One region of the Kitasatospora sp. NPDC001132 genome, then DNA from elsewhere that is predicted to be linked to it. Evidence: predicted binding sites of a transcription regulator. Region 1 holds the regulator's gene; the other holds the start of a gene.

Region 1 (10,661 bases):
CGTCCGCCTTCCCGGCCTTCGGCTCGTCCTCCTCCCCGCCGAGCGGGCGCCCGGCCCGCCGCGGGCCGAACGGGGAGGGGGTGTCGGCGGCCAGCGTGACGAGGTAGGGGCGGCAGCCGTTCGGGAACGACAGGTCGAAGACGTGGGCGTCGTAGACCGGGTCGAAGTTGCGCACCGACAGGAAGGCCAGGTAGCGGCCGTCCGCGGTGAAGGAGGGCGAGGTGTCCACGAAGCGCGGCTGGGTGACCTCGCCGACGGTCCGGGTGGCCAGGTCGGCCAGCACGATCTGGCGCAGCGAGTGCGGGCCCATCCCGCGCACCGGGCGCGACCAGGCCAGCCAGGCCGAGTCCGGGCTGAAGGCGGGCCCGCCGGGCTCGCCGTCGGCGCTGCGATCCAGCTCGTGCACGGCGCCGTCGGCCAGCGAGACCAGCAGCACCCGGCCGTCGTGCACGCCGAGCGCGGCCCGCTTGCCGTCCGGGGAGACCGTCAGCGAGTTGACCCGGCCGAGCCGCCCCGCGGCCAGCCGGCGGCGCTCGGTGCCGTGCAGGTCGGGGGCGAACTCCAGGGCGTCCTCGCCCTCGGCGTCGGTCACCCACAGCACGCCCTGGGCGCCGTCCTCGCCGGGCACCACCCGGGCCAGGCGCCCGCGCACGCCGGGGGTCTCGTCCAGCACCCGGGCCGGGCCCTCGCGGTGGGTCAGCCAGTGCACGCTGCCGCGCACCACCACGGCGCTGCCCCGGCCGGTGCGGTCGGGGGCGACGGAGTCCAGCCAGTGCGCGGCGGGCACCGGGCGGGGGCGGCACCCGGCCCGCGGACCGGCGAGGCGGACGTCCAGCCGGCGCGGCTCGGCGCCCGCCAGGTCGTCCAGCAGCCAGAGGTCGCCGGCCCGGTGGAAGACCACCCGGGTGCCGTCGGTGGTGGCGCCCCGGGCGTAGAAGCCGTCCGGGTCGGTGGTGTGGCGGCGCAGGTCGGTGCCGTCCGGGCGGCTGGACCACAGCTCGCCGACGCCCTCGTGGTCGGACAGGAAGGCGATCCTGCCGTCGCGCCCGTCCTGCCCGGCCACCCACAGCGGCGAGTCCAGCTGCCCGTCCAGCTCCGCGTGGACGCGGGCGAACTCGTCCCGGCCGAGCCACAGCTTGCCGGCCCGCCCGCCCCGGTACCGCTTCCACCAGGCCGGGTCGCGGCCGTTGACGCTGTTCAGCAGCACCCGGTCACCGCCCGGCTCGAAGGCGAGGGCGCCGACCGGCCCGTACGGCAGCCGCTGCGGCTCGCCGCCGTCCAGCGGCACGGCGTGCGCCCAGGTGCGGCGGAAGCTCGACTCGCCGGCGGCGGTGGCGGCGATCGGGCGGCCGTCGGCCGTCCAGCCCAGCACCCGGGTCTGGTGACTGCCCCAGTGGGTGAGCCGGCGCGACGGGCCGCCGTCCACCGGCACCACGTGCACCTCGGGGGCGCCGTCCCGGGTGGTGGTGAAGGCGAGGTGACGCCCGTCCGGGGAGAACCGCGGGTGGTGGACCGGCAGGTGGTCCGCCGTCAGCCGCCAGGCCCGGCCGCCTTCCAGCGGGGCGAGCCAGAGGTCGTCCTCGGCGACGAAGGCGACCAGGTCGCCGTGCAGGTGGGGATGGCGCAGGTAGGCGCCCGCCGAGCTGTTCGGGGAGGTGCTCAGGGAGTCCGTCACCCGGCCAGCCTAGGCAGCCGCGCGTACGGTCCGCGCCGTTTTCCGCAGACTCCCGGCGCCGCCCGCGGACGGCCGTCACACGGCCGCGACCAGGGCGCCGGGGCGCGCTACGACCAGCGGCCGGTGCGCCCCAGCAGCAGTGCGCCGGCGGCGACCCCGGCGGTGGAGGTGCGCAGCACCGAGGGGCCCAGCCGGTACGGCTTGGCGCCGGCCTCGGCGAAGGCGGCCAGCTCCTCCGGGGAGACCCCGCCCTCCGGGCCGACCACCAGCACGATGTCCCCGGCCTCCGGCAGACCGGCGTGCGCCAGCGGCTCGGCGCCTTCCTCGTGCAGCACGGCGGCGAACGCGGCCCCCAGCAGCACCGGCGCCAGCTGCCGGGTGGTCATCACGTCCCGGACCTCGGGGAAGCGCAGCCGGCGGGACTGCTTGCCGGCCTCCCGGGCGGTGGCCCGCCACTTGGCGAGCGCCTTGGCGCCGCGCTCGCCCTTCCACTGGGTGATGCAGCGCGAGGCGGACCACGGGATCACCACGTCCACGCCGACCTCGGTCATCGTCTCCACGGCCAGCTCGCCGCGGTCGCCCTTGGGCAGCGCCTGGACGACCACGATCCGCGGCGCGGGCTCCGGCTCCCGTCGCACGGCGGCGACCGTCACGTCGATCCCGTCCTTGCCGAGCACCGTGTCGACCGTGCCGTCCACGCCGAGCCCCAGCCCGTCGGCCAGGGTCACCGCCTCGCCCGGCTCCAGCCGCTTGACCGCGGCCGCGTGCCGCCCCTCCGGGCCGTCCAGGCGCACCACGGCCCCGGGCGCGGCGGCGGCGATCCGCTCGGTCTCGACGAAGAAGACGGGCGCGGTCATGACGGAAAACCTCCAGAAGTGGGACGGACACACGGAAGGGGTGCCGGGGGCCGAGCCCCCGGCACCCCTCCGCGGACGACTACCGGCCGTTGAAGGCGTCCTTCAGCCGGGAGAAAAGGCCCTGCTGGCCCGGTGCGAACTGGCCGGACGGGCGCTCCTCGCCACGCAGCACCGCGAGGCGGCGCAGCAGCTCCTCCTGCTCGGCGTCGAGCTTGCTGGGCGTCTTCACCTCGACGTGCACTATCAGGTCGCCCCGGCCGCCGCCGCGCAGGTGGGTGATGCCCCGGCCGTGCAGCGGGATCGACTGCCCGGACTGGGTGCCGGGCCGGATGTCGACCTCCTCCAGGCCGTCCAGGGTCTGCAGCGGCACCTGGGTGCCGAGCGCGGCCGCCGTCATCGGGATGGTGACGGTGCAGTGCAGGTCGTCCCCGCGCCGCTGGAAGATGTTGTGGGTGGTCTCGGCGATCTCGACGTACAGGTCGCCGGCCGGGCCGCCGCCGGGGCCGACCTCGCCCTCGCCGGCCAGCTGGATCCGGGTGCCGTTGTCGACACCGGCCGGGATCTTGACGGTCAGGGTGCGGCGGGCCCGCACGCGGCCGTCGCCGGCGCACTCCGGGCACGGGGTCGGCACGACGGTGCCGAAGCCCTGGCACTGCGGGCAGGGGCGGGAGGTCATGACCTGGCCCAGGAAGGACCGGGTGACCTGGGAGACCTCGCCCTTGCCGCGGCACATGTCACAGGTCTGCGCCGAGGTGCCGGGGGCCGCGCCCTCGCCGCTGCAGGTGGTGCAGGTGACGGCGGTGTCGACCTGGAGTTCCTTGGTGGTGCCGAAGGCGGCCTCCTCCAGGGTGATCTCCAGCCGGATCATGGCGTCCTGGCCGCGGCGGGTGCGCGAGCGCGGGCCGCGCTGGCCGGCCGCGGCGCCGAAGAAGGCGTCCATGATGTCGGAGAAGCCGAAGCCCGCCGCGCCGGCCCCGAAGCCGCCCGCACCGCCGCCGCCCGGGGACAGCGGGTCCCCGCCGAGGTCGTAGACCTGACGCTTCTGCGGGTCGGAGAGCACCTCGTAGGCGGCGTTGATCTCCTTGAACCGCTCCTGCGTCTTCGGGTCCGGGTTGACGTCCGGGTGCAGTTCGCGTGCCAGGCGCCGGAACGCCTTCTTGATCTCGTCCTGCCCCGCATCCCGTCGGACGCCGAGTACCGCGTAGTAGTCCGTGGCCACCAAATGCTCCGCTTGTTCCGCCTGTAGTAGTGCTGCGACTGGACGCCGCCGTCGGAGGCCCGACGGCGACCCTTGCTAGGACTCGGCCAGGATCTGGCCCACGTACCGCGCCACCGCTCGCACCGCCCCCATTGTGCCCGGGTAGTCCATCCGGGTCGGACCGATCACACCCAGTTTCGCCACGCTCTCGTCGCCCGAACCGTAGCCGACCGAAACGACCGAGGTGGAATTCAGCCCCTCGTAGGCGATCTCCCGCCCGATCCGGACCGTCATCCCGGCGTCCGCGGTCTCACCCAGGAGACGGAGCAGGACGACCTGCTCCTCCAGGGCCTCCAGCACCGGCTGGATGGTGAGCGGGAAGTCGTGCCCGAAGCGGGTCAGGTTGGCCGTGCCGGCCAGCATGATCCGCTCCTCGTTCTGCTCGGCGAGCGTCTCGAACAGCGTCGCCAGGACCGTGCTGACGGTCGGCCGGTCGGCCTGCTCGAACTGCGCCGGCAGCTCCTCCAGCAGCCCCGGGACCTCCGGGAGGCGCCGGCCGGCGGCTCTCGCGTTGATCCGGGCCCGCAGGTCCGCCAGCACCGTCTCGCCGACCGGGCCCGGGCAGTCGACCATCCGCTGCTCGACCCGGCCGGTGTTGGTGATCAGCACCAGCATCACCTTGGCCGGGGCCAGCGCCACCAGCTCGATGTGCCGGACTGTGGAGCGCGTCAGCGACGGGTACTGCACCACCGCGACCTGCCGGGTGAGCTGGGCGAGCAGCCGCACGGTGCGGGCGACCACGTCGTCCAGGTCCACCGCGCCGTCCAGGAAGTGCCGGATGGCCCGGCGCTCGGGGGCGGTCATCGGCTTGATCTCGGCGAGCTTGTCGACGAAGAGGCGGTACCCCTTGTCGGTGGGGATGCGGCCGGCGCTGGTGTGCGGCTGGTGGATGTAGCCGTCCTCCTCCAGCGCCGCCATGTCGTTGCGGACGGTCGCCGGGGAGACCCCGAGGTTGTGCCGCTCCACCAGGGCCTTGGAGCCGACCGGCTCCTCGGTGCCCACGTAGTCCTGCACGATCGCGCGGAGCACCGCGAGCTTGCGTTCGTCCAGCTGGCGGACCTCACCGGCCATGGGGCACGCACCTCCGTCCTCGCACGTCGTCCGACCGTGTCCCTCGCTGCGGGCCGTTCCGGGGCCCTCGGCCTTGGCACTCTGAACGTACGAGTGCCAGAACCGTACCTGCCAGTGTACGGCCCGGGTCCTGTGGCAGGAACGGCCCGACCGGGGTGATCCTGCCCGCAGTTCCGGACACGGCCCGCGGGGCCCCGCCGGTTCGATCCTCCCGGCGCCGCAGTGGTGCCGGGAAGCCGTCCGGGTGGCAGCATCGAAAGCGACGGCGAACGGAGGAGCAAGCGATGTCGAGCTCGGGCCAGCACACCCGTTTCGCGCCCGACCGCGGCCTGACCAGCCGCATGGTCGCGACGATGTTCGTGATCGGGCTGCTGTACGTCGGTTTCACCGGCCTGCTGATCGCGCTGCTGCGCGGCGCCTGGCCACTGATCGTCCTGATCTCCGGCGGGCTGTTCGTGGCCCAGTTCTGGTTCAGCGACAAGATCACCGAGCGGGCGATGGGCGCCCGCCAGGTGTCCCCGGAACAGTTCCCCCAGCTGCACGGCACGGTCGACCGGCTCTGCGCCCTCGCCGACATGCCCAAACCCCGGGTGGCGGTCGCCGACAGCGACATGCCGAACGCCTTCGCCACCGGCCGCAACCCGCAGAACGCGGTGGTCTGCGTGACCACCGGGCTGCTGCGCCGGCTGGAGCCGGAGGAGCTGGAGGGCGTCCTCGCCCACGAGCTGTCGCACGTCGCCCACCGGGACGTCGCGGTGATGACGATCGCCGGCTTCCTCGGCGTCCTCGCCGGGGCGATGACCCGGATCGCCGTGTACGGCGGGTTCATGGGCGGCGGGCGCAACAACAACGACCAGAACGCGGCCGTCCTGGCGCTGATCATCCCGCTGGTGTCGATCGTCGTCTACGCGATCAGCTTCCTGCTCACCCGGCTGCTGTCCCGCTACCGCGAGCTGGCCGCGGACCGGGCCGCAGCGCAGCTCACCGGCCGGCCCAGCGCCCTGGCCTCGGCGCTCACCAAGGTGACCGGGCAGATCGCGGCCATCCCCAGCAAGGACCTGCGCCAGGCGCAGCCGTACAACGCCTTCTACTTCGCCCCCGCGCTGAGCGCCCGGGAGACCGCCTCGCAGCTGTTCTCCACCCACCCGACGCTGGAGAAGCGGCTGGAGCAGCTGGCGAGGATCTCCGGGCAGCTCGGACACTGAGCCCGACCCGACCCACCGATTCCGTCCCGACCCGTCCCAGCCGATTCCGACCCGACCCGTCCCAGTCCGTTCCGTCCCGAAAGGACCGCCGTGGGATTCCTGGACACCCTGTTCGGCCGCACCAAGCCCGTCAAGCCCGACCTCGACCAGCTGTTCGGCGTGCCGTCCGCCGCGCTCACCCTGGAGGCCGGGGCCGGGTTCACCCCCACCGGGCTCGGCTCGGTCTGCTTCGCCGCCGTCGAGGGCGCGGCCTTCGTCCAGGTCGAGCAGCAGGTCAGGGCGCTGCTGGACGCCGACACCGAGCGCGGCGGCGTCCCGGTGGAGGCCTCCAAGGACGGCTACGGCTACACCTGGCTGCTCGCCCGCCACCGGCCCGAGGAACTGCCGGAGCTGGTGAACGACCTGCACGCGGTCAACAGCGAGCTGGAGGCGAACGGCTTCGGGCCGCAGCTGCTCTGCTCGCTGGTGGCCTTCCGCAACCCCGAGGGGCAGTCGCTGGCCCTGGTCTACCTGTACAAACGGGGAACGTTCTACCCCTTCGCCCCGATGCCCGGCGGCGGGGAGCGGCGCAACAGCCCGCTGGAGCTGCAGGTCAACGCGATGCTGGGGAACGACCTGCGGCTGGAGAAGGACCTCAGCCGCTGGTTCCCGGTCTGGGGCGCGCCGGGCCTGTGACGGTCCGTCCGTAGACTCGCGACCATGCGCAGCCGCCAGTACGGACCCGACCTGACCCCGCCGTGGAAGAAGCAGCAGCCCGCCCCGGAGGTGCCCGCCGAGCGGGACCTGGTGGTCGAGGAGGCGGCGAGCGGCTTCTGCGGGGCGGTGGTGCGCTGCGAGAAGACCGCGGAGGGGTTCACCGTCACCCTGGAGGACCGGTTCGGCAAGCACCGGGTGTTCCCGCTGGTGCCGCGCGGCTTCCTGCTGGAGGGCAGGGTCGTCACCCTGGTCCGCCCGGCCGGCCCGGCGGCGCCCCGCACCCCGGCCCGTACCGCCTCCGGCTCGATCGCCGTCCCGAACGCCCGCGCCCGGGTCGCCCGCGAGTCCCGGATCTACGTCGAGGGCCGGCACGACGCCGAGCTGGTCGAGCGGGTCTGGGGCGACGACCTGCGGATCGAGGGCGTGGTCGTCGAGTACCTGCGCGGCATCGACGACCTGCCCGCGATCGTCGCCGACTTCGCCCCCGGCCCGGAACGGCGCCTCGGCGTCCTGGTCGACCACCTGCTCCCCGGCACCAAGGAGCACCGCATCGCCGCCCAGGTCACCGGCGCCTCGGTGCTGGTCGTCGGCCACCCCTACATCGACATCTGGCAGGCCGTTAAGCCCGCCAGCGTCGGCATCCCCGCCTGGCCCGCCGTCCCGAGGGGCGAGGACTGGAAGGAGGGCACCTGCCGCCGCCTCGGCTGGCCGGTGGACACCCCGGCGGCCTGGAAGCACATCCTGTCGAAGGTGAACAGCTACAAGGACCTGGAGCCCGAACTCCTGGGCCGGGTGGAGGAGTTGATCGACTTCACGGCCCTGCCGGGTCAGGAGTAGGTCTTGAACTCCGAGGTGTCGAGTGTGATGCCCGGCAGGTCCAGCGGAACGGGTTCGCCGAACTTGGTCGTCCGCTCCACCGTGTAGTCCGGGAGTCCGGAGGCGCTCGCCGGGGTCGGCTCGGTCAGGAGCACACAGACGGCCTTGATCGGGTCGACGACCAGGTACACCGGAATCGCGCCCTCCGCGTACAACTCCCGCTTGGTCCGGTAGTCGCGCAGGACGCTGGTCTTGGAGACGACCTCGACCACCAACGTGAGAAGGGGCGCGGGAACCAAACGGCCGGGCCCCTCGAAGGCGTCCCGCTCGAACACGACGAGATCCGGCTGGGGCTCGCTCGTCAGCCCGGGAAGGTCGATGTCCTGCGTGGTCAAGCGGTGCCACCGCGACCGGGGAAGCTGGTCGCGGATGGCTTCGACAATGATGTTGTGGACCAGATCCGGCCCGGCCATCAGCACGATTTCCCCCCTGATGAGCTCGGCTTTGAAGCCTTCGGGGACCTCCAGGTTCTCGAAGATCCCCGTCACCCGGTCATCGATGGCGGTCATGGCGCGCTCCCTCCGACGGCTGACACCACGTTAACGATACTCAGTCCACCAGGTCACGTACCACCGCGTCGGCCAGGAGGCGGCCCCGGAGGGTGAGGGCGGCGCGGCCCCGCTCGTAGGGGCCGGGGGCGAGGAGGCCGTCGGCGAGGTGGCGGGCGGCCCACTCGCGGCCGGTGGCGGTGAGCAGGTCGAGGGGGACGCCCTCGACGAGGCGCAGTTCGAGCAGGACGCGCTCGACGCGGCGGTCCTCGTCGGCCAGCAGCTCGCGGGCCTGGGCGGGGGTGCGCTGCTCGGCGAGGGCCCGGGCGTAGGCGGCGGGGTGCTTGGCGTTCCACCAGCGGACGCCGCCGACGTGGCTGTGGGCGCCGGGGCCGGCGCCCCACCAGTCGGCGCCGGTCCAGTAGAGCTCGTTGTGGCGGCAGCGGCCCTCGGGGGTGGTGGCCCAGTTGGAGACCTCGTACCAGGAGTAGCCGGCGGCGCTCAGCGCCTCCTCGGCGATCAGGTAGCGGTCGGCGTGCACGTCGTCGTCGATCATCGGCAGTTCGCCGCGCTTGACCCGGGCGGCGAGCCGGGTGCCCTCCTCGACGATCAGCGAGTACGCGGAGACGTGGTCGGGCCCGGCGCCGATGGCGGCGTCCAGGGAGGCCCGCCAGTCGTCGTCGGACTCGCCCGGGGTGCCGTAGATCAGGTCGAGGTTGACGTGCTCGAAGCCGGCCGCGCGGGCCTCGGCCACGCACGCCTCGGGGCGGCCCGGGGTGTGGTGGCGGTCCAGCAGTTTCAGCACGTGCGGGCGGGCGCTCTGCATGCCGAAGGAGAGCCGGTTGTAGCCGCCCTCGCGCAGTTCGGCCAGGTACGCCGGGTCCACCGACTCCGGGTTGGCCTCGGTGGTGATCTCGGCGTCCTCGGCGAGGCCGAACTCGTCGCGGATCGCGGCGAGCATCCTCACCAGGTCGCGGGCGGGCAGCAGGGTCGGGGTGCCACCGCCGAGGAAGACCGTCCGCACCGGGAGGTCCGTGTCCCCCAGCACCTTCCGGGCCAGGCGGATCTCGGCGACCACGTTGTCCGCGTAGGTGTCCTGCGAGGCGACCGCCCCGGAGGAGCGCAGCTCGGTGGCGGTGTACGTGTTGAAGTCGCAGTAGCCGCAGCGGCTGGCGCAGTACGGCACGTGCAGGTAGAAGCCGAACGGCCGCGAGCCCAGCCCGTCGAGGGCGTGCGCGGGCAGGGAACCGTCGGACGGCACCGGTTCGCCGTCGGGGAGTGCGGAGGGCATGAGCCCATTGTCCCGTACGGCCCGACCGAACCGGCGGGCCGTACGGGAGCTGGGGTGCTCAGGCCTCGTTGGCGCCCGCGTACATCGCGGCCACCGCGTCCGCGTAGGTCCGCTCGACCACCGGGCGCTTGATCTTCAGGCTCGGGGTGAGCTCGCCGTGCTCGATGTCGAGGTCGCGCGGCAGCAGGTGGAACTTCTTGATCGTCTGCCAGCGCTGGAGGTCGCCGTTGACCCGCTTGACGAAGCCCTCGATCAGCTGGTGCACGGCCGGCTCGACGGCCAGCTCGGCGTAGGACCTGCCGGCCAGGCCGTGCTCGGCGGCCCACGGCAGCAGGACCGCCTCGTCCAGGCCGATCAGCGCGGTGCAGTAGTTGCGACCGTTGCCGATCACCAGGATGTTGCTGACGAACGGGCAGACCGCCTTGAACTTGCCCTCGACCTCGCTGGGCGCCACGTACTTGCCGCCGGAGGTCTTGAACAGGTCCTTCTTGCGGTCCGTGATCCGCAGGAAGCCGTCCGGGGTGAGCTCGCCGATGTCCTCGGTGTGGAACCAGCCGTCCGGCTCCAGCACCTCGGCGGTCTTCTCCGGCAGGTTGTGGTAGCCGCGCATGACGCCCGGGCCGCGCAGCAGGATCTCGCCGTCCTCGGCGATCCGCACCTCGGTGCCGGGCAGCGGGCGGCCCACCGTGCCGATCCGCACGTCCTCCGCGCGGTTGACGCAGGAGCCGGCGCTGGTCTCGCTCAGGCCGTAGCCCTCCAGGATCGGCACCCCGGCGCCGAGGAAGAAGTAGCCGATCTCCGGGGCGAGCGCGGCGCTGCCGGAGACCGCGCCGCGCAGCCGGCCGCCGAAGGCCGCCCGGATCTTCGCGTACACCAGCTTGTCGGCCAGCGCGTGCTGCGCCCGCAGGCCCAGCGGGGCGGAGTCGGTCCCGGTGGCGACCCGGTTCTCCTGCACCACCCGGGCGTGCTCGCGGGCGACCTTGGCCGCCCACATGAAGATCTTGTACTTGGCGCCGCCCTCGGCCCTGGCCTTGCCCGCGATGCCGTTGTAGACCTTCTCGAAGATGCGCGGCGCCGAGGCCATGACGGTCGGCCGGATCGCCGGCAGGTTGTGGATGATCCGGTCCACCCGGCCGTCCACCGCCATCACGTGCCCGGTGGCGATCTGCCCGGAGATCAGCGTCTTGCCGAACACGTGCGACAGCGGCAGCCACATGAACTGCACGTCGTCGGGGCCCAGCAGC
Region 2 (10,661 bases), on a different contig from region 1:
CCTGCTCGCCCTGCCCGGGCTCTACCGCACGCCCGCCGCCCGCGAGCGCTTCACGGCGGCCGCCCACGCCAACCTGGCGGCCGAGCTCGGCGCCCTCTGACACGAGCCCGCCCGCACGCCCGCACGCGCCCCAGCAGCCGGCTCCCCCCGCACGCGCGCGCCCGTCGGCCGCGCCGCGCGGCCTAGGAGAGCTCCCCCACCGGAGCCACCACCGCGCCCTGCTTGCCGCACACCCATTGCGGCTCCGGCCCCAACTCGGGCTCCACGCTCAGCGCGTGCGGATCCCCGTCGGCCGCGCAGTCGGTGCACAGCGGCCAGCGGCCGTACGCCTCCAGCAGCGCGTCCTGGACGTCCTGGGCGACCAGTCCGAGCACGTAGTCGGTGCCGTCGGGCCACTGCTCCAGCCACCAGCGGCGGTGGGTCACGGCCTGCTCCACCAGCGAGACGACGGCGGCGTCCGCCACGTCCCGCGCGGTGAGGTCGGCCAGGATCAGTGCCCGCGCGTTGTGCAGGGCGGTCTCGATGTCGTCGGCAGCCATCCGTCCATCCTCTCCTCAACTCCCCCGAACGCCGAAACGCCGTGTGGGCGGCCCCCCGAAGGGAGCCGCCCACACGGACGGGGAACCAGCCGATCCGATCGAAGCGATCAGGATCAGAAGTCCATGTCACCGCCCGGCATGCCGCCGCCGGCGGCCGCGGCGGCCTTCTCCGGCTTGTCGGCGATGACGGCCTCGGTGGTGAGGAACAGCGCCGCGATGGAGGCGGCGTTCTGCAGCGCGGAGCGGGTGACCTTGGCCGGGTCGATGATGCCCTCGGCGACCAGGTCGACGTACTCGTTGGTGGCGGCGTTCAGGCCGTGACCGGCGGGGAGGTTGCGCACCTTCTCCACCACGACGCCACCCTCCAGGCCGGCGTTGGTCGCGATCTGCTTGATCGGGGCCTCCAGCGCGACCTTGACGATGTTGGCACCGGTGGCCTCGTCGCCGTCCAGCTCCAGCTTGTCGAAGGCGACACCGGCCTGCAGCAGGGCGACGCCACCACCGGCGACGATGCCCTCCTCGACGGCGGCCTTGGCGTTGCGGACGGCGTCCTCGATGCGGTGCTTGCGCTCCTTGAGCTCCACCTCGGTGGCCGCGCCGGCCTTGATGACGGCCACGCCGCCGGCCAGCTTGGCGAGGCGCTCCTGGAGCTTCTCGCGGTCGTAGTCCGAGTCGCTGTTCTCGATCTCGGCGCGGATCTGGTTCACGCGGCCCGCGACCTGCTCGCTGTCGCCGCCACCGTCGACGATGGTGGTCTCGTCCTTGGTGATGACCACCTTGCGGGCGGTGCCCAGCAGGTCGATGCCGGCGCTCTCCAGCTTCAGGCCGACCTCCTCGGAGATGACGGTGCCACCGGTGAGGATGGCGATGTCGCCGAGCATGGCCTTGCGGCGGTCACCGAAGCCCGGGGCCTTGACGGCGACGGACTTGAAGGTGCCGCGGATCTTGTTCACGACCAGGGTCGACAGGGCCTCGCCCTCGACGTCCTCGGCGATGATGACCAGCGGCTTGCCGCTCTGCATGACCTTCTCCAGCAGCGGGAGCAGGTCCTTGACCGAGCCGATCTTGGAGTTGGCGATGAGGATGTACGGGTCCTCGAACGTCGCCTCCATGCGCTCCAGGTCGGTGGCGAAGTAGGCGGAGATGTAGCCCTTGTCGAAGCGCATGCCCTCGGTGAGCTCGAGCTCCAGGCCGAAGGTGTTGCTCTCCTCGACGGTGATGACGCCTTCCTTGCCGACCTTGTCCATGGCCTCGGCGATCAGCTCGCCGATCTGGGTGTCGGCGGCGGAGATGGAGGCGGTGGAGGCGATCTGCTCCTTGGTCTCCACGTCCTTGGCCTGGGCCAGCAGCTGGTCGGAGACGGCCGCGACGGCCTTCTCGATGCCGCGCTTCAGGGCCATCGGGTTGGCGCCGGCGGCGACGTTGCGCAGACCCTCGCGAACCAGGGCCTGGGCGAGCACGGTGGCGGTGGTGGTGCCGTCACCCGCGACGTCGTCCGTCTTCTTGGCGACCTCCTTGACGAGCTCGGCACCGATCTTCTCGTACGGGTCCTCGAGCTCGATCTCCTTGGCGATGGAGACACCGTCGTTGGTGATCGTGGGGGCGCCCCACTTCTTCTCCAGCACGACGTTGCGACCCTTGGGGCCGAGCGTGACCTTCACTGCGTCGGCGAGCTGGTTCATGCCACGCTCAAGGCCGCGGCGAGCTTCCTCATCAAAGGCGATGATCTTGGCCATCAGAAGTGGTCCTCCGGGACACGGTCGACTGCTCGGACCAAGGGGTGCCCGCGACGGACGGCCCTGGTGCGCGGAGGTCCATTCCCCTGCCGCTCCCGGGGGCCTCACCGACCCGGTCCGCTGTCACTCTCACACTGTGAGTGCTAACGCCAATGATTAGCACTCCGGGTGGTCGAGTGCAAGCCCAATCGGCAATCCGCGAGCCGCCGCGGGAGCCGCCCGGGAACGCCGACGGGCCCGTGCGACACGCGTCGCACGGGCCCGTCGAGAAGCGAGAGGTCACCAGCCGTGGGGCCGCGCCGAGCTCCTGGAGCCGGAAGGGGTCAGACCGCCGCGCGGACCATGTCCGCCTGCGGGCCCTTCTGTCCCTGGGAGATCTCGAACTCGACCCGCTGGCCCTCCTCGAGGGTGCGGTAGCCGTCCATCTGGATCGCGCTGTAGTGGACGAAGACGTCCGCACCACCGTCGACCGCGATGAAGCCGTAGCCCTTCTCCGCGTTGAACCACTTGACGGTGCCCTGAGCCATTCCGAACTCCCCTAGTGCTGTGCTGGCCCTTCACGCGCCCGCAGGTCGCGGGCCCGGGTTGGTTGAAGGCCGGCCCGGGGAACCCCCCCTGGGCGCAGCCGTGCACGCCGCAACCCTCCGCACAGGACGCCAGGCGGCCTCCGACGAGCGGGTGATTGCGTCGACCGCCGCTGAATGTATCCGGATCGACGCCCTCTGCAACAGGCCCAACCACCGGTAATTCCGGTACGGCGTCAAGGGACAGGACGGACCGAATCGGGATGTTCTCGGCATTTCACGCCGGACATAGCGGACGAATTACCCAAATGCCTGCGGTAATTCTGACATCTGCCTGACAGGTTTCACGGGCCGGTCTCATCGGCCGGACGCCCCGGGCCGAGCACTGCGGGGCCGAACGAGCACTGCGGGGCCGAAAGGGAAACCCTGTTCCCAGCCGAGCGACACTCTACTCCGACTCGACCCGGAAATATTCCCGCAGGAATGCGAGCGGTCGCCCGCGCATACGGACAGCGGAATTCCGTACGCGCGGGCGACCGCGGGTTCTCTCGCGGGCTCAGCAGCCGCCGGCCACCGCCGGGATGATCGAGATGCTGGCGCCGTCCTCGATCCCGGTCGCCAGGCCCTCGGCGAAGCGCACGTCGTCGTCGTTCACGTACACGTTCACGAAGCGGCGCAGCTTGCCCGTGTCGTCCAGGATGCGGGCCGAGATGCCCGCGTGGTTCTTCTCCAGGTCGGCGACGACCTCGGCCAGGGTGGCGCCCTCGGCGGTCACCTCGGCGGCGCCGGAGGTGTAGGTGCGCAGGATGGTGGGGATGCGGACGTTGGCGCTCATGACTTCTCCTTGCGGGGGGCGGATGGTTCAGGCGGACACGAGGCCGGCGGCGCGGAACGAGTCCAGCGTCGGGCGGATGGCGGCGGTCATCCCGGCCTCGGAGACGGCGTCCAGGGTCTTCAGGCCGTCGCCGGTGTTGATCGCGACGGTCTCCTTCGACGGGTCCAGCTGCCCGGTCTCGACCAGCTTCTTCAGCACGCCGACGGTCACCCCGCCCGCGGTCTCGGCGAAGATCCCCTCGGTCCGCGCCAGCAGCCGGATCGCCGCCACGACCTCGGCGTCCGTGACGTCCTCCACCGCGCCACCGGTGCGGCGGGCGATGTCCAGCACGTACGGGCCGTCGGCCGGGTTGCCGATCGCCAGCGACTTGGCGATGGTGTCCGGCTTGACCGGCTTGATCACGTCCCGGCCGGCCTTGAACGCGGCCGACACCGGCGAGCAGCCCTCGGCCTGGGCACCGAAGATCCGGTACGGCCGGTCCTCGACCAGGCCCAGCCTGATCAGCTCCTGGAGGCCCTTGTCGATCTTCGTCAGCTGCGAGCCCGAGGCGATCGGGATCACGATCTGCTCCGGCAGCCGCCAGCCGAGCTGCTCGCAGATCTCGTACGCCAGCGTCTTGGAGCCCTCGCCGTAGTACGGCCGCAGGTTCACGTTGACGAAGCCCCAGCCCTCGCCGGCCGGATCGCCGATCAGCTCCGAACAGAAGCGGTTCACGTCGTCGTAGTTGCCCTCGATGCCGACCAGCTCACCGCCGTACACCCCGGCCATGACGACCTTGCCCTGCTCCAGGTCGTGCGGGATGAACACGCAGGACCGGAACCCGGCCCTGGCCGCCGCCGCACCCACCGCGCCGGCCAGGTTGCCGGTGGAGGAGCAGGACAGCGTGGTGTAGCCGAACGCCCGGGCCGCCTCGATCGCGCACGCGACCACCCGGTCCTTGAAGGAGTGCGTCGGGTTCCCGGAGTCGTCCTTGACGTGCAGCTGGGCGGTGAACCCGAGCTCCCGGCCCAGGTTGTCCGCCTTCACCAGCGGGGTCCACCCCGGGTTCAGGTTCGGCTTCGAGGCCACGTCCGCCGGAACGGGCAGCAGCGGCGCGTACCTCCAGATGGAGGCCGGACCGGCCTCGATCCGCTTGCGCAGCTCCTCGGCGCCCTCGCTGCCGAACTCGTAGGCGATCTCCAGCGGGCCGAAGCACTCCAGGCAGGCGAAGCTGGGGCCGAGCGGGAAACGGGTGCCGCACTCGCGACAGGACAGCGCGGTGGCGGGGCCGAGGTCGACGGAAACTGGTGCGGCGGTGTCGATAGCCATGATGGCGAGGCCTCTCTCCTCATCTTCCCCGTGGCGCGGTCGCGCACGGGCCGGAATTGGCACCTGTCCCGCCGGAGCCTGTCGACGACAGCCGCGCGAGAAGGTTGCCGGGACGTCAACGGGCCGTTCCCTCAGTCCCTCTGGATGAGCTTGTGAAATTGTGGTGCTGCTCAACGGCGACCCCGGCGTGCGAAGGTCCGACCGCTGTACGAAGACTGTATCCGAAGGCGCCAATCCTGAACGGGACCGTCCGCCACGCGAGATGACAGATTCCACCGACCCCGCCGAGGAGACCTCCGTGCCCGCCGAACCGACTCCCGAGCTCCTCCCGCAGGCGGCATCCTGGCTCCACCGCCGCTCCTGGAGCGCGGCCGACCGGCCGGTCCGCACCCTCCTCGACGCCAAGGAACGCACCGGCCGCACCGTCAGCGTGGTCCTCCCCGCCCTGGACGAGGAGGCCACCGTCGGCGACATCGTCCGCACCGTCCGCCGCGAGCTGATGGAACGCCTCCCGCTCGTCGACGAACTCGTCGTCGTCGACTCCGGCTCCACCGACGCCACCGCCGCCGTCGCCGCCGAGGCAGGCGCCAGGGTGGAACACCGCGACCGGATCCTCCCCCGGCTGCCCGCCGTCCCCGGCAAGGGCGAGGTGCTCTGGCGCTCCCTGCTGGTCACCCACGGCGACATCGTCTGCTTCGTCGACGCCGACCTGCGCGAGTTCGACCCGGCCTTCGTCTCCGGCATCGTCGGCCCGCTGCTCACCGACGAGTCCATCCAGCTGGTCAAGGCCATGTACGACCGCCCGCTGGAGTCGGACGGCGCCGTCCTGCCCGCCGGCGGCGGCCGGGTCACCGAACTCGTCGCCCGCCCCCTGCTCAACCTCCACTGGCCGGAACTCGCCGGCTTCGTCCAGCCCCTCGGCGGCGAGTACGCGGCCCGCCGCTCACTGCTCGAACGGCTGCCCTTCCCCACCGGCTACGGCGTCGAACTCGGCCTGCTGGTCGACGCCCTGGAAGTGGCAGGCCTCGACGCCCTGGCCCAGGTGGACGTCGGCGTCCGGCACCACCGCCACCAGGACGGCCAGGCCCTCGGCCGGATGGCCGCCACCATCTACCGGACCGCCCTGGAACGCCTCGACCGCACCCACCGCCTCAAGGCCTCGGCCGACCTCGTCCACCCCCACCTCACCCAGTTCACCCGCGACCCGGAAACCCGCGCCTTCACCGCGCACACCCACCCGGTGACCGCCCTGGAACGCCCCCCGATGCACACCGTGCCGGAATACGCCACCCGTCATTAGGGGCCTGTCCTCGAACCCGCGTCCGCGGGGCGACGCCGGGGGTTCGAAGACAGGCCCCGCGGGTTTGCCACGCCGAGCCCCCGGCAAGATGCCAACCATGGGCGATCTCACGACCAACCGTTCGAACGCGACCGGCACCGCCCCCGTCCTGGTGGCCTCCAACCGGGGACCGGTGTCCTTCAGCACCGCCGACGACGGCACGCTGACCCTGCGGCGGGGCGGCGGCGGCCTGGTCTCCGGCCTCTCCGCCATCGAGGACCCGAACGCCGTCTGGGTCTGTGCCGCCCTCGACGACTCCGACCGCAGAGCCGCCGCCGGGGCCCCCCGCGGCCGCCTCGACCTGGCCGGCCACGCGGTCGGCGGCCAGGCCGTACGGATGCTGGACCTGGACCCGCAGACCTTCGCCCGCGCCTACAACGGCGTCGCCAACTCCACCCTCTGGTTCGTCCACCACCTGCTCTACGCGACCCCCACCGCCCCCGCCTTCGACGCCGGCTTCCGCACCGAGTGGGCCGCCTACCAGGCCTACAACGAGGCCTTCGCCGAAGCCCTGGCCGCCGAAGCCGCCCCGAACGCCGCGGTGCTCGTCCAGGACTACCACCTCTCCCTGGTCCCGGCCCTGCTCCGGGAGGCCCGCCCCGACCTGCGGATCGGCCACTTCTCGCACACCCCCTGGGCCCCGCCCGAGTACTACCGGCTGCTGCCCGACGACGTCGCCCGGGCCGTCCTCACCGGCATCCTGGGCGCCGACCGGGCCGGCTTCCTCACCGAGCGCTGGGCCCGCGCCTTCGCCGCCTGCTGCGCGGACCTCCTCGGCGCCGGCGTCGACCACGACGCGCTCTCCGTCACGCTCGACGGCCGCACCACCCGCCTCGGCGTGCACGCCCTCGGCGCCGACGCCGACTTCCTGCGTGAGCGCGCCCACCGCCTCGACGTCGACGAACGCCTCGCCGCCCTCCGCGCGGCCGTCGGCGACCGCCGCACCATCGTCCGGGTCGACCGCACCGAGCTGAGCAAGAACATCGTCCGCGGCCTGCTGGCCTACCGGCACCTGCTCCGCACCCGCCCGCAGTGGCACGACCGGGTGGTGCACATCGCCTTCGCCTACCCGTCCCGCACCGACCTCGCCGAGTACCGCGACTACACGGCACGGGTCCGGGAACTCGCCGAGGCCGTCAACGCCGAATTCGCCACCCCCACCTGGCAACCGCTGATCCTGCACGTCGACGACGACTTCCCGCGCTCCCTCGCCGCCTACCGGCTGGCCGACGTCGCCCTGGTCAACCCCATCCGCGACGGCATGAACCTGGTCGCCAAGGAGGTCCCCGTGGTCTCCGACCGCGGCTGCGCCCTCGTCCTCTCCCGCGAGGCCGGCGCCCACGCCGAACTCAAGGACGACGCCCTCACCGTCAACCCCTACGACGTCGTCGCCACCGCCGACGCCCTCCACGCCGGCCTCACCATGAGCCCGGAGGAGCGCGCCGACCGCACCAAGCGCCTGGCGGCGGCGGCCACCGCACTCCCCCCGCAGCAGTGGTTCCTGGACCAGCTCAACGCGCTGTGAGCGCGTCCCCCAAGGCCCCCAACAGCTCCACCACACCCTCCGGCCCGGCGACCACCAGGTCCGCCCGGTCGGCCAGCTCCCGCACCGGCGCGTCCCCCACCGCGCCGGCGCACACCAGCACCCCCGCGACACCCTCGCCGCGCAGCTTCTCCACCGCGGCGAAGGCCGCCACGTCCCCCAGGTCGTCCCCCGCGTAGAGCACCGAACGGGCCCCCCGCTCCCGCAGGAAGCCGGTCAGCGCCGCCCCCTTGTCCACCCCCGGCGGCCGCAGCTCCAGCACCAGCCGACCGGGCTCCACCACCAGCCCGTACTCGGCCGCCAACTCCCCCACCGGCGCCCGCAACAGCTCCAACGCCTCCTGCGGCGCCGCCGTCCGCCGGGTGTGCACGGCCACCGCCCGCCCCTTGTCCTCCACCCACGTCCCCCCGGGCGCCCCCACCCGCTCCAGCACCCCCGGCAACTCCTCCCGCACCCGCGCCACCCCCGGATGCGCCTCCGGCGCCGACAGCTCCCCTCCCTCCCACCGCTCGGCCCCGTAGTGCCCCAGCACCACCACCCCCGGCAGCCCCGCGAACCCCCCGTACTCCACCGCCACCCCGGCCGGCCGGCCGGTCACCACCACCACGCCACCCACCACCGGAGCCAGCCGCCGCAACGCCCCCACCACCCCCGGATGCGCCCGCGCCCGCTCCGGATCCGCCACGATCGGCGCCAACGTCCCGTCGAAGTCCAACCCGATCACGGCATCCCCGGGCGCCGCCAGAACGGCCCGCACCCCGTCCCGCCCAGCCCCGGTCGCCGGCACGAACATCTCTTCAAAGCCCATACCGGAGCCCCTACCCCGGAGCACCCCGCTCCGCACTCCCCCGGCCCGCGGGCGCGCGGGAGCCCCACCTTCCCGAGAGTCCCCCTCGATCACCGAGCCGGTCAGCGAGCCCCCCGCCGAGCCTCCCGCACCCGCCGCAGCCGATTCACCAGCACCGGCGCGTGCGCCAGCGCCTCCTCCCGGTCCAGCAGAGCGTTCAGCACCTGGTAGTACCGCGTGGGGGAGAGCCCCAGCTCCTCCCGGATCGCCCGCTCCTTGGCCCCCGCCGTACGCCACTGCCGCGCCTCCAGCGCCAGCACCGCCCGTTCCCGCTCACTCAGCTCGCCCACCGCGCACACCTCCGCCCGCCACTACGGAGTGTCATTCTCCCGCGCGACCCCGACACACAGTGCTCGCCCCACCGCCACCCCGGCCGCACTAACGTCACTCCCATGACCACGCCCAGCTTCGCCCTGCACATCCCGACCGCCGACCTCGACCCCGACCCGCTGGACCCCTCCCAGATCGTCTCCGGCACCCCCGAGGTCACCGGCAGGGTGCTGTCCGAGTCCGCCGACGGCCGCCACCTGCGCGGCCTCTGGCAGATCACCCCCGGCGTGGTCACCGACGTCGAGGCCGACGAGATGTTCGTGGTGCTCAGCGGCCGGGCCACCATCGAGATCGAGGGCGGCCCGACCCTGGAGGTCGGCCCCGGCGACTGCGCGGTCCTGCGCGAGGGCGACCGCACCACCTGGACGGTCCACGAGACCCTCCGCAAGGCCTACGCCATCACGCTCCCGTAGGAGCCGGACGACCCCGCCCGGGCCGGGGCCGGTCCCGGCCCCGGCCCCTACTTGCGGACCGCCGCCGCCTCCTTCACGGCCGCGTCCTGCAGCCCCCCGAGCACCTGCTTCGGATCCCCCGTCACCGCCTGCCCGATCCCCGCCTTGATGCGGTCGCTGACCTCGCCCCAGGCCGGGTCCCCGAACGGGTAGAAGCTCGCGTTGGTCAGCCCGACCGCGAACTGCTTGAGGTCCTCGTGCTTCGGGTCCGTCGACATCTGCGCGAACGCGTCCTGGGTGACCGGCAGGAGGTTGTACTGCTCGTCGAACTTCAGCTGGTTGTCCTTGTCGTAGACGAACGACAGGAACTTCTTGATCTCGTTCTTGTGCCCGTTCGCCTTGAACGCCATCATCCAGTCCGCGACCCCGAGACTCCCCGTGCGCCCGAGCCCGTCCCGCTTCGGGATCGGCGCCGTCCCGAACTCGACCTTCCCGGCGGTCGCCATCCGCAGCAACGTCGGATGCCCGTTCAGCATCGCCACCTTCCCGGCGGCGAAGTCCTGGAACACCGGGGTGCGGTTCATCTTGCCGGGGTCCGGGTACGTCAGCCCGGTGGCCACCAGGTTGCTCTTCAGCCAGCTGAAGGTCGCCTGGTTCTGGGAGCTGTCGATGGTGTAGTTGCCGACGTCGTCGGAGATGCTGCCGCCGCCGCTCAGCGTCCACAGCATCGACTCGGCCGGCGCCTCCTCCGGTCCCAGCGGCAGCCCATACGGGGTCACCCCCGGCACCTTGGCCTTGATCTTCTCCGCGTCCTGCCGCAGCTCGTTCCAGGTGGCCGGCGGCTGGGCGATCCCGGTCTGCCGGAACATCGCCTTGTTGTAGAAGAGCACCCGCGACGAGGAGACGAACGGGATCCCGTACTGCGTCCCGAGCACCTGCCCGGCGTGCGCGAAGGTCTCCAGGAACCTGGCCTGGGTCTCCACCGAGAGCACGTCGGACGCCGGGTAGAGCCGCTCCGCCGCCACCTGGTCGGCGAAGCCGCCGGTCTGCAGCAGGTCCGGCGACTTGCCGGCCGCGATCATGTCCTCGACCTTCTTGCCGATCTCGGTCCAGCTGTCCACCTCGACGCTGACCTTGATCCCGGGGTTGGCCGCCTCGAAGTCCCTGGCGACCGCGTCCCAGTAGTGCCGGGAGTTGGTCTCGGGGCTCTCCCCGTAGTCGGCCGCGACCAGCTTGAGGGTGACGGGCCCGTCGTCCTGCCCGGTGCA

What was found. Region 1 encodes HrcA, which represses chaperone genes, less so after heat shock. Its sites were predicted from a motif close to TTNGCACTCNGNNNNNCNGAGTGCNAA; they were not measured.
Region 2: a site for HrcA is predicted at 2,432-2,458, ahead of groL (chaperonin GroEL). Genes of this name have one in related genera too.

What each region holds. Positions count from the first base shown of each region.
Region 1 covers NZ_JBSFKF010000003.1:388,526-399,186, forward strand. Annotated here, with positions in the region: gene ACWDBE_RS06380 (S41 family peptidase) at 1-1,675, opposite strand, end outside; gene ACWDBE_RS06385 (16S rRNA (uracil(1498)-N(3))-methyltransferase) at 1,783-2,532, opposite strand; gene dnaJ (molecular chaperone DnaJ) at 2,612-3,751, opposite strand; gene hrcA (heat-inducible transcriptional repressor HrcA) at 3,827-4,861, opposite strand; gene htpX (zinc metalloprotease HtpX) at 5,146-6,066, shown strand; gene pspAB (PspA-associated protein PspAB) at 6,157-6,741, shown strand; gene ACWDBE_RS06410 (DUF3097 domain-containing protein) at 6,766-7,599, shown strand; gene ACWDBE_RS06415 (Uma2 family endonuclease) at 7,590-8,147, opposite strand; gene hemW (radical SAM family heme chaperone HemW) at 8,188-9,417, opposite strand; gene ACWDBE_RS06425 (AMP-dependent synthetase/ligase) at 9,476-10,661, opposite strand, start outside.
Region 2 covers NZ_JBSFKF010000030.1:35,716-46,376, reverse strand. Annotated here, with positions in the region: gene ACWDBE_RS30340 (HD domain-containing protein) at 1-100, shown strand, start outside; gene ACWDBE_RS30335 (hypothetical protein) at 183-539, opposite strand; gene groL (chaperonin GroEL) at 653-2,275, opposite strand; gene ACWDBE_RS30325 (cold-shock protein) at 2,599-2,802, opposite strand; gene ACWDBE_RS30320 (MoaD/ThiS family protein) at 3,356-3,634, opposite strand; gene thrC (threonine synthase) at 3,662-4,942, opposite strand; SAM riboswitch class I at 4,959-5,093, opposite strand; gene ACWDBE_RS30310 (glucosyl-3-phosphoglycerate synthase) at 5,205-6,242, shown strand; gene ACWDBE_RS30305 (alpha,alpha-trehalose-phosphate synthase (UDP-forming)) at 6,340-7,806, shown strand; gene otsB (trehalose-phosphatase) at 7,793-8,632, opposite strand; gene ACWDBE_RS30295 (DUF3263 domain-containing protein) at 8,734-8,961, opposite strand; gene ACWDBE_RS30290 (cupin domain-containing protein) at 9,064-9,414, shown strand; gene ACWDBE_RS30285 (extracellular solute-binding protein) at 9,462-10,661, opposite strand, start outside.